DNA from 3 places in the Streptomyces sp. NPDC001890 genome. Region 1 is predicted to be linked to each of the others. Evidence: riboswitches for the same ligand, from Rfam matches in the RefSeq annotation. Region 1 holds a riboswitch; each other region holds the start of a gene.
The links. A riboswitch is a leader RNA that binds a small molecule or an ion and turns the genes downstream of it on or off. The one in region 1 is predicted to bind thiamine pyrophosphate.
Positions count from the first base shown of each region.

Region 1 (3,254 bases):
TGGAGAAGCTCAAGGCCTCGCCCTGCGACGACGGCCCTTCCTGGTCCGTACGGGCGCCGAAGCTCCGGCTTCCGCGCCGGACCCTGTGCGGTCCGCGGAGACGACCAGCGCAGCGAGCACCGTCGTCACCGGCACCGAGGCGACCAGTCCGATCGAGCCGACCAGCGTTCGTACGATCTCCTCCGCCACCAGCTCGCTGTTGGCCACCGTCCCCACGCTGCTCTGCGCGACGGAGAACAGCAGCAGCAACGGCAGTGCGGCGCCCGCATAGGCGAGCACCAGGGTATTGACGACCGAGGCGATGTGGTCGCGTCCGATCCTGATCCCTGCCCGGTAGAGCCCCCGCACACCCAACGTCGGGTTCGCCTGGTGGAGTTCCCAGACCGCCGACGTCTGGGTCACGGTCACATCGTCGAGGACCCCGAGCGAACCGATGATGACACCGGCCAGAAGCAGACCGCTCATGTCGATGTGCGGGTACAGACCATGGATGAGGCCGGTGTTGTCGTCGGTGTTGCCGGTCAGGCTCGCCCAGCCGATGAAGAGCGATCCGAGCAGTCCGATCAGCAGCAGCGAGATCAGTGTGCCGATCACCGCCACCGAGGTGCGGGCGCTCAGGCCGTGGCACATGTAGAGCGCGATCAGCATGATCGCGCTGGCCCCGACCACGGCGACGAGCAGCGGATTGGAGCCCTGGAGTATGGCCGGGAGGATGAACAGGGTCAGCACGGCGAACGAGACGGCGAGCGCGACCAGCGCCATCACCCCGCGCATGCGGCCCACCGCGACCACGGCCAGGGCGAAGATCCCGGCCAGCAGGGTCAGCGGGAACTTCCGGTTCACATCCGTCACCGAGTACTGCAGGTCACGGGGCGCGTCGGGGGCGTACGCCACGACCACGCCCTGACCGTCGCGCAGCTGACGCGTTGCGTCGGGCTGGACGATCTCGGTGAAGGTCCGGCCCTTGTCATGACCGGTCGTCACCTCGATCGTGGCCTTCTTGCACAGCCCCCTCGTGCTCCCCGGGGATGGTGTGACGGCCCCGTCGATGGGCGTCTGGACCGCGTTCACCTCCTTGCAGTCCACCATGTCGACCTTCACCACCTTTCCCTGCTGGGTCTGCCGGTCGAATCCGACGCCGGTCCGCTCGTGCGACGGCGCACCACCCGGCCACAGCGCCACCAGACCGACGAGGACGGCGGTGGCGAACGGGATCAGTACGGCCGCGATGACTTTGCGCAGATGTCTGGAGACGGGTGCGGCGGGGCCATGGCTGTGCGAGTGACCGTGCTGATGGCCCTGCGTTTCGAGGTCGATAAGGGGGGACGTCACCGGCCGATCATCGCAAGAAGAGACGGGCCCACTGTTCATCGGGCCGGACGGGGCGCTAGCGTGGGGGAACCTTTGCACACGCGGGAGCTCGGAGCACCGGGCTGAGAGGGCGCTGATCTCCGTACGTCCGTACGGGACAGGCTGCGCCGACCGCCGAACCTGTTACCGGGTAATGCCGGCGTAGGGAGTAGGTCTCATGACCACATCGGACGCACGCACGCCTGCCTCGAACCAGAGCGACGAGGCCGGGAAGTCCATCGGTTGGCACAAGGGGTACGTCCAGGGCTCGCGCCCGGACCTCCGGGTGCCGGTCCGTCAGGTGCACCTCACCAACGGCAAGGACGTGACGCTGTACGACACGTCGGGTCCGTACACCGATCCCACCGTCGAGACCGATGTCCGCCGCGGGCTCGCACCGCTGCGGGAGAACTGGATCATCGCCCGCGGCGACACCGAGGAGTACCCGGGCCGTCCCGCCCGCCCCGAGGACGACGGGCTCAAGCACACCTCGCCGCGCGGCGGACTGCGCAACCTCGACGCGGTCTTCCCCGGCCGCCCGCGGCTGCCGCGCCGCAGCCGGGACGGGCAGCCGGTGACCCAGCTCGCGTACGCCCGCCGGGGCGAGATCACCCCGGAGATGGAGTACGTGGCGATCCGGGAGAACGTCGAGCCCGAGGTGGTGTGCGAGGAGATCGCGGCCGGCCGGGCCGTGCTGCCGGCCAACGTCAACCACCCCGAGATCGAGCCGATGATCATCGGCAAGCGGTTCCTGGTGAAGGTCAATGCCAACATCGGCAACTCCGCGGTGACTTCCTCCATCGAGGAGGAGGTGGAAAAGATGACGTGGGCGACGCGCTGGGGCGCCGATACCGTCATGGATCTGTCCACCGGCCGCAACATTCACACCACTCGTGAGTGGGTTTTGCGTAATTCACCCGTTCCGATCGGAACTGTCCCGCTCTACCAGGCGCTCGAAAAGGTCGACGGCCGGGCGGAGGAACTGACCTGGGAGATCTACAAGGACACCGTCATCGAGCAGGCCGAGCAGGGCGTCGACTACATGACGGTCCACGCCGGCGTGCGCCTGCCGTACGTGCCGCTGACCGCCCGTCGCAAGACCGGCATCGTCTCGCGCGGCGGCTCGATCATGGCGGCGTGGTGCCTCGCGCACCACAAGGAGTCTTTCCTGTACGAGCACTTCGAGGAGCTCTGCGAGATCCTCGCGACCTACGACGTGACGTACTCGCTGGGCGACGGGCTGCGGCCCGGCTCGATCGCCGACGCCAATGACGAGGCGCAGTTCGCCGAACTGCGCACGCTCGGCGAGCTGAACGCGGTCGCCAAGAGGTTCGGCGTCCAGACCATGATCGAGGGGCCGGGGCATGTCCCGATGCACAAGATCAAGGAGAACATCGACCTCCAGCAGGAGATCTGCGAGGAGGCGCCGTTCTACACTCTCGGCCCGTTGACCACCGACGTCGCGCCGGCGTACGACCACATCACCTCCGGCATCGGCGCGGCGATGATCGCGTGGTGGGGGACGGCGATGCTCTGCTACGTCACGCCGAAGGAGCACCTCGGCCTGCCCAACCGGGACGACGTGAAGACCGGCGTCATCACCTACAAGATCGCGGCGCACGCGGCGGACCTCGCCAAGGGGCACCCGGGGGCGCAGGACTGGGACGACGCGCTCTCCGACGCCCGGTTCGAGTTCCGCTGGGAGGACCAGTTCAACCTGGCCCTCGACCCGGACACCGCACGGGAGTTCCACGACGAGACGCTGCCCGCCGAGCCGGCGAAGACGGCGCACTTCTGCTCGATGTGCGGCCCGAAGTTCTGTTCGATGAAGATCAGCAGAAGCATCACTGAGCAGTTCGGCGGCGATGCGGACGCCACCCCGGAAGAGATCAAGGCCGGGATGC
Region 1 covers NZ_JBIATE010000003.1:156,861-160,114, reverse strand. The annotation lists gene ACFYY1_RS12015 (YibE/F family protein) at 10-1,371, opposite strand; TPP riboswitch at 1,403-1,536, shown strand; gene thiC (phosphomethylpyrimidine synthase ThiC) at 1,529-3,254, shown strand, end outside.

Region 2 (3,254 bases), on a different contig from region 1:
GGCCATCGCGCCGATGATGTTGGCGGCGGCGGTGCGCGGGCCCTGGAGCGCGTTGTCCCAGTGGTGGACGAGCAGGCGTTCGCCGTACCGGGCGGAGGGGAACGAGGCGCAGTCGCCGACCGCGTACACATCGGGTGCCGAGGTGCGCAGCGCCCCGTCGGCGGTCACCGATCCGTCGGGGCCGAGCGCGATGCCGGAGCCGGCCAGCCAGCCGGTGGCGGGCCGGGCACCGATTCCGACGACGACCGCTCCGGCCGGGACGGTGCGGCCGTCCGCGAGGACCACCCGGCCCGGCTCGACGCGCTCGACCCGGGCCCCGGTGAGGAGTTCGGCGCCGATCTCCGCGTACCAGGCGGCCATCGGGGCGGCGACCTCCGCGGGCATCGCGCCCGCCAGGGGCCGGTCGGCGGCCTCGACGACGGTGACGGCGCAGCCGGCGGCGCGGGCCGCGGTGGCGAACTCGGCACCGATCCAGCCCGCGCCGACGACCACGACGCCGTGCTGCTGGTCGAGGACCGGGCGCAGCCGTGCCGCGTCGTCGAGGGTGCGCAGCAGGTGGACGCCGACAACGCCCTCGGTGCCGGGCAGGACGACCGGTTCGGCACCGGTCGCGATGACCAGGCTGTCGTAGGGAACGGGCCCCGTCGGGGTGTCCAGTTCGTGCGCGCCGGGCCGTACTCCGGTGACCTCGCGGCCCAGTTGCAGATCGATGTCCAGGGCCTCGAAGTCGATGTCGAAGGCGGAGTCCTCGGCCTTGCCGAGCAGCACCGCCTTGGACAACGGGGGCCGGTCGTAGGGCTGGTGCGGTTCGGCGCCGATCAGGGTGACGGGGCCGGTGAAGCCCTGTTCCCGCAGGGCCACCGCGGTCTGCACCCCGGCCATGCCCGCGCCGACGACGACCACGCGGTGCCCTGCCCGCCGGTCCGGCCGCTCTGACTGCTGCTGATCGCTCACCCGTACACCATAAACACCTGACTGATCGTCAGGAAAGGGCGAGTTCCTCGACCGTGCTCGTCCCGCTGCCTTCCTGCGATTCCCACGCCCACCGTTCCTCCAGCCGGACCCGGCCGTCCGGGAGGTCGACGACGGTGGAGACGCAGTGGCCGCCGGCCGTCGTGCCGTCCTGCTTCAGCTGGACGTACCGGAAGTCCAGGGTGTCGCCGTCCCGGGTGCCGACGAGATGGCCGCGCACCACGTCGCCGCCCGCGTACTCGGCCCAGATCCGGCCGTCCTCCTCGTGGTACGTGAAGCGGGTACGGGTGCCGACCTGGCCGGGCGCCTGGTCGGCGACCGGAGCGAGGACGAGTCCGTCGAGCGAACGGGCCACGGTGGCCACTCCCTTACTGGTCCGGCGGGACGGGGTTTAGGGTGGCCAACGTAAAGCACTCGCGGGAGCCCGGACGCACCGGGCTGAGAGGGAGGCTGGGCGGCCTCCGACCGTACGAACCTGATCCGGGTCATGCCGGCGAAGGGAGGGGCTGGAAGCCCATGCGTTCTTCTCGGAACGGGAACGGATCCGATGTCCTGGTCATCGGGGGCGGGATCATCGGCCTGGTGACGGCCTGGCGGGCCGCGCAGCGCGGACTGCGCACGGCGCTCGCCGACCCCGAACCGGGTGGCGGTGCCGCCAGGGTGGCGGCCGGCATGCTGGCCGCCGTCACCGAACTCCACTACGGCGAACAGCTGCTGCTGGGCCTCAACGTCGCCTCGGCGGACCGGTATCCGGCCTTCGTGGCCGAACTGGAGGCGGCGAGCGGGCAGGAGACCGGATTCCGGACCTGCGGCACCCTGGCCGTCGCGCTGGACTCCGACGACCGCGCCCACCTGCGGGAGCTGCACGCCCTCCAGCAGCGGTCGGGCCTCGAATCGGAGTGGCTCACCGGCCGTGAGTGCCGCCGGCTGGAGCCGATGCTCGCGCCGGGCGTCCGGGGCGGCCTGCGGGTCGACGGCGACCACCAGATCGATCCCCGCCGGCTGGCCGCCGCCCTGCTGACCGCCTGCGAGCGGGCCGGGGTGGTCTTCCACCGCGGCTGGGTGGAGCGCCTGAACGTGGTGGGCGACCGGGCCGCCGGGGCGGTGCTCGCCGGGGGTACGGAGCTGACGGCCGACCAGGTCGTGCTCGCCGCGGGCAGCCTCAGCGGGCGGCTGGCCGGGCTGCCGGACGAGGTGGTGCCACCGGTCCGGCCGGTGAAGGGCCAGGTGGTACGGCTGACCGTGCCCGCCGGGTACGCGCCGTTCCTGAGCCGCACGGTCCGGGCCGTGGTCCGGGGCGGCCACCTCTATCTCGTACCGCGCGAGAACGGCGAGCTGGTCGTCGGCGCCACCAGCGAGGAAATGGGCTGGGACACCACCGTCACCGCGGGCGGCGTCTACGAGCTGCTGCGCGACGCCCACGAGCTGGTCCCCGGCATCACCGAGCTGCCGCTCACCGAGACCCTGGCCGGTCTGCGCCCCGCCTCCCCCGACAACGCCCCGCTGCTCGGCCCCACCACCCTGCCCGGCCTCCACCTCGCCACCGGCCACCACCGCAACGGGGTGCTGCTCACCCCCGTCACCGGTGACGTGATGGCGGAGTTCCTCACCGGCGGCGAGCCGCCCGAGCCGGCCCGCCCCTTCACCCCGCAGCGTTTCTCCTCCGTCGCCGCCTCCGTGCGTCAGGATCAGCCCGCAGTACGTCAGGAGCAGCCCGCATGACCGAGCCCGCACCGCTCCCCGGGGCGACCACCCTCTCCGTCTCCGTGAACGGCGAGGTCCGACGTCTCGCCGGGGGCACCACCCTGGCGGCGCTCGTTGCCACGCTCACCACCGCGCACTCCGGCGTCGCGGCCGCCGTCAACGAGACCGTCGTACCGCGCGGCCAGTGGTCCGCCACCGCACTGCTCGACGGTGACCGCGTCGAGGTCCTGACCGCGGTCCAGGGAGGCTGATCATGTCGGACGACCTCTTCGCCCTCGGCGACACCACGTTCGGCTCCCGGCTGATCATGGGGACCGGCGGGGCGCCCAGCCTGGACGTGCTGGAGCGCTCCCTGACCGCCTCCGGCACCGAGCTGACCACCGTCGCGATGCGCCGCCTCGATCCGACCGTGCAGGGTTCGGTGCTCTCCGTCCTGGAGCGGCTCTCCATCCGCGTGCTGCCCAACACGGCGGGCTGCTTCACCGCGGGCGAGGCCGTGCTGACCGCCCGGCTGGCCCGCGAGGCGCTCGGCACCGACTGGATCAAGCTGGAGGTGGTGGCCGACGAGCGGACCCTGC
Region 2 covers NZ_JBIATE010000001.1:983,221-986,474, reverse strand. The annotation lists gene ACFYY1_RS04330 (NAD(P)/FAD-dependent oxidoreductase) at 1-954, opposite strand, end outside; gene ACFYY1_RS04325 (hypothetical protein) at 983-1,327, opposite strand; TPP riboswitch at 1,379-1,491, shown strand; gene thiO (glycine oxidase ThiO) at 1,489-2,694, shown strand; gene thiS (sulfur carrier protein ThiS) at 2,691-2,927, shown strand; gene ACFYY1_RS04310 (thiazole synthase) at 2,930-3,254, shown strand, end outside.
Region 2: it holds a riboswitch for thiamine pyrophosphate, as region 1 does, so the genes downstream of both, thiO (glycine oxidase ThiO) here and thiC (phosphomethylpyrimidine synthase ThiC) in region 1, are expected to answer to the same signal.

Region 3 (3,254 bases), on a different contig from region 1:
CGGCGAACTGCACCAGTGTCAGCACGGCGGCCGTCGGCAGGGCGAGCAGTTGCGCGGTCTGCCGGTAGATCTCCACTTCGAGGGTGGCGTAACCGGGGCCGCCGAGGATCTGCACGACCCCGAAGGAGGTGAAGGTGAAGAGGAAGACCATCAGCGCGGCGGCGGCCACGGCGGGTGCCAGGGCCGGCAGGGTGACCCGTCGCCAGGCGGCGAACCGTCCCGCGCCGAGCACCCTGGCTGCCTCCTCCTGCCGGGGGTCGAGCTGGGACCACAGCCCGCCCACCGTCCGCACGACCACCGCGTAGTTGAAGAAGACATGGGCGAGCAGAATCGCCCAGACGGTGGTGTCGAGCCGTACGCCCCAGAGTTCGTCGAGGAATCCGCCGCGTCCCAGCAGCGCCAGGAAGGCCGTCCCGACGACCACGGTCGGCAGGACGAACGGCACCGTGACGACCGCCCGCAGCAGTTGTTTGCCGGGGAAGTCGAAGCGGGCGAAGACATAGGCGCCGGGCAGCGCGATCAGCAGGGTCAGCGCCGTCGAAGCGAGCGCCTGCCAGGTGGTGAACCAGAGGACGTCGCGGATCTCCGGCCGGGTCAGCACCTCGCCGATCCGGCCGAACTGCCAGACGCCGTCCACCTTCAGGCCCCGGCCGACGATCGCCGCGACCGGGTAGGCGAAGAACAGCGCGAAGAACCCGACGGGCACGGCCATCAGGCCGAGCCGCACCGCGTTCTGGCGCCTGGCCTTCGCACGAGCGGCATCCGCGTGCGCGGACCGCGGGCGGGAAGTCCTCCCGCCCGCGTCCGTTCCGCGTACGGGACTCTTCGCTACTTCACTACGAGCGAGGACCACGACTGGACCCACTGCTCACGGTTCTTGGCGATCTGGTCCGGGGCCACGGTCGTCGGGCTGTCCACCGTCGCGCCGAACTTCGTGAAGAGCTCCGGCAGCGCCGCGTCCTTGACGACCGGGTTGACGAACATGTTGAGCGGCATGTCCTCCTGGAACGTCTTGCTGATCAGGAAGTCCAGCAGGGCCTTGCCACCCGCCTCGTTCTTCGCCCCCTTCAGCAGGCCGGCGAACTCGGTCTGGCGGAAGCAGGTCCCGGTGGCGACACCGGTCGGGGCCTCGGCCGGCTGCGGCTTCGCGTACAGCACCTCGACGGGCGGGCTGGAGGCGTACGAGACGACGAGCGGCCGGTCCGCCTTGGCCTTCTTTCCGCCCGCGGAGCCGGAGAACTCCTCGTTGTACGCCTGCTCCCAGCCGTCGACGACCTTGACGCCGTTGCGCTCCAGCTTCTTCCAGTAGTCCTGGTAGCCCTTCTCGCCGTAGGTGGCGACGGTGCCGAGGAGGAAGCCGAGGCCGGGCGAGGAGGTCCCGGCGTTCTCGGTGACGAGCAGGTCCTTGTACGCGGGCTTCGCCAGGTCGTCGAAGGACCGCGGCGGCGCGAGCTTCTTGTCGGCGAAGTACTTCTTGTCGTAGTTGACGCAGATGTCGCCGGTGTCGACCGGGGTGACCCGGTGCCGGTCGGCGTCGAGCCGGGTGTCCGCCGCGACCCGGTCGATGCCCTTCGCCTCGTACGGCGTGAAGAGCCCGCTGTCGAGGGCGCGGGAGAGCAGCGTGTTGTCGACGCCGAAGAACACGTCGCCGCGCGGGGAGCCCTTGGTCAGGATCTCCTGGTTGAGCGCGACACCCGCGTCGCCGCTCTTCAGCACCTTGACGGTGTATCCGGTCTCCTCGGTGAACTGCTTCAGCACTTCCTCGGAGGCGTTGAAGGAGTCGTGGCTGACGAGGGTCACGGTCTTGGAGCCCGAGCCCTTCGTGCCGCTGGAACCCGAGGACGCGTCGTCGGAACTCCCGCACCCGGCGAGTGCGGTGACGCCGAGCGCGGCGGCGACGGCCGAAGCCGCGAGCTGCCTGGTCCTGCGCGTGGTGGTCATTGGTGTATTCCTCCTGGGTTTTGGCCAGGAAGAGACGCGGCCCTGCCCGCGGGAAAGCGGGCAGGGCGCAACAGCATGAGTTGATGACCGAACTTCCTACCCGGAATGACCCGGGCGAGGTTCAGAGGGTCTGCGGCCGACCTGTCCTCGGTGCCGCACTCTCAGCGCTGTGGCGCTCCCCTGTCGGAATATGAAGTTGATTTCGGGCCCAGATTACACGGGCCTTATCGGCCTCAGCGCTCGGCCGCCGCCAGCTGACCGCAGGCCCCGTCGATCTCCTGGCCGCGGGTGTCCCGCACGGTGACCGGCACGCCATGGGCGGCGATCGCCTCGACGAACGCCTTCTCGTCCTCGGGCCGCGAGGCGGTCCACTTGGAACCGGGCGTGGGGTTCAGCGGGATCAGATTGACGTGGACCCGCTTGCCCTTGAGGAGCCGGCCGAGCCGGTCGCCGCGCCATGCCTGGTCGTTGATGTCACGGATCAGCGCGTACTCGATCGAGATGCGGCGGCCGGACTTCTCCGCGTACTCCCACGCGGCGTCCAGCACCTCGGCGACCTTCCAGCGCGTGTTCACGGGCACGAGGGTGTCGCGCAGCTCGTCGTCCGGCGCGTGCAGCGAGACGGCGAGACGGCACTTGAAGCCCTCGTCGGCGAAGCGGAGCATCGCGGGCACCAGGCCCACGGTGGAGACGGTGATCCCGCGCTGCGAGAGCCCCAGCCCGTCCGGCTCCGGGTCGGTGAGCCGACGGATCGCGCCGACCACCCGGTTGTAGTTGGCGAGCGGCTCGCCCATGCCCATGAAGACGATGTTGGAGAGCCGCGCCGGGCCGCCGGGGACCTCGCCGTCGCGCAGCGCCCGCATCCCGTCCACGATCTGGTGGACGATCTCGGCGGTCGACAGATTGCGGTCGAGGCCGGCCTGTCCGGTGGCGCAGAACGGACAGTTCATCCCGCATCCGGCCTGCGAGGAGATGCACATCGTGACGCGCTCCGGGTAGCGCATCAGGACGGACTCGACGAGCGTCCCGTCGTGCAGTTTCCACAGCGTCTTGCGGGTGGTGTCGTCGTCGCAGCTGATGTGGCGGACCACCGACATCAGGTCGGGGAACATCGCCTCGGCGAGCTTGTCCCGCGACGCGGCCGGGATGTTGGTCCACTCCGCCGGGTCGTGCGCGTACCGCGCGAAGTAGTGCTGCGAGAGCTGCTGGGCGCGGAACGGCTTCTCGCCGATCGCGGCGACCGCTTCCTTGCGCTCGGCGGGCGTGAGGTCGGCGAGATGCCGCGGCGGCTTCTTGGCTCCGCGGGGCGCGAC
Region 3 covers NZ_JBIATE010000017.1:42,603-45,856, forward strand. The annotation lists gene ACFYY1_RS30660 (ABC transporter permease) at 1-712, opposite strand, end outside; gene ACFYY1_RS30665 (thiamine ABC transporter substrate binding subunit) at 829-1,941, opposite strand; TPP riboswitch at 2,017-2,133, opposite strand; gene rlmN (23S rRNA (adenine(2503)-C(2))-methyltransferase RlmN) at 2,175-3,254, opposite strand, start outside.
Region 3: it holds a riboswitch for thiamine pyrophosphate, as region 1 does, so the genes downstream of both, ACFYY1_RS30665 (thiamine ABC transporter substrate binding subunit) here and thiC (phosphomethylpyrimidine synthase ThiC) in region 1, are expected to answer to the same signal.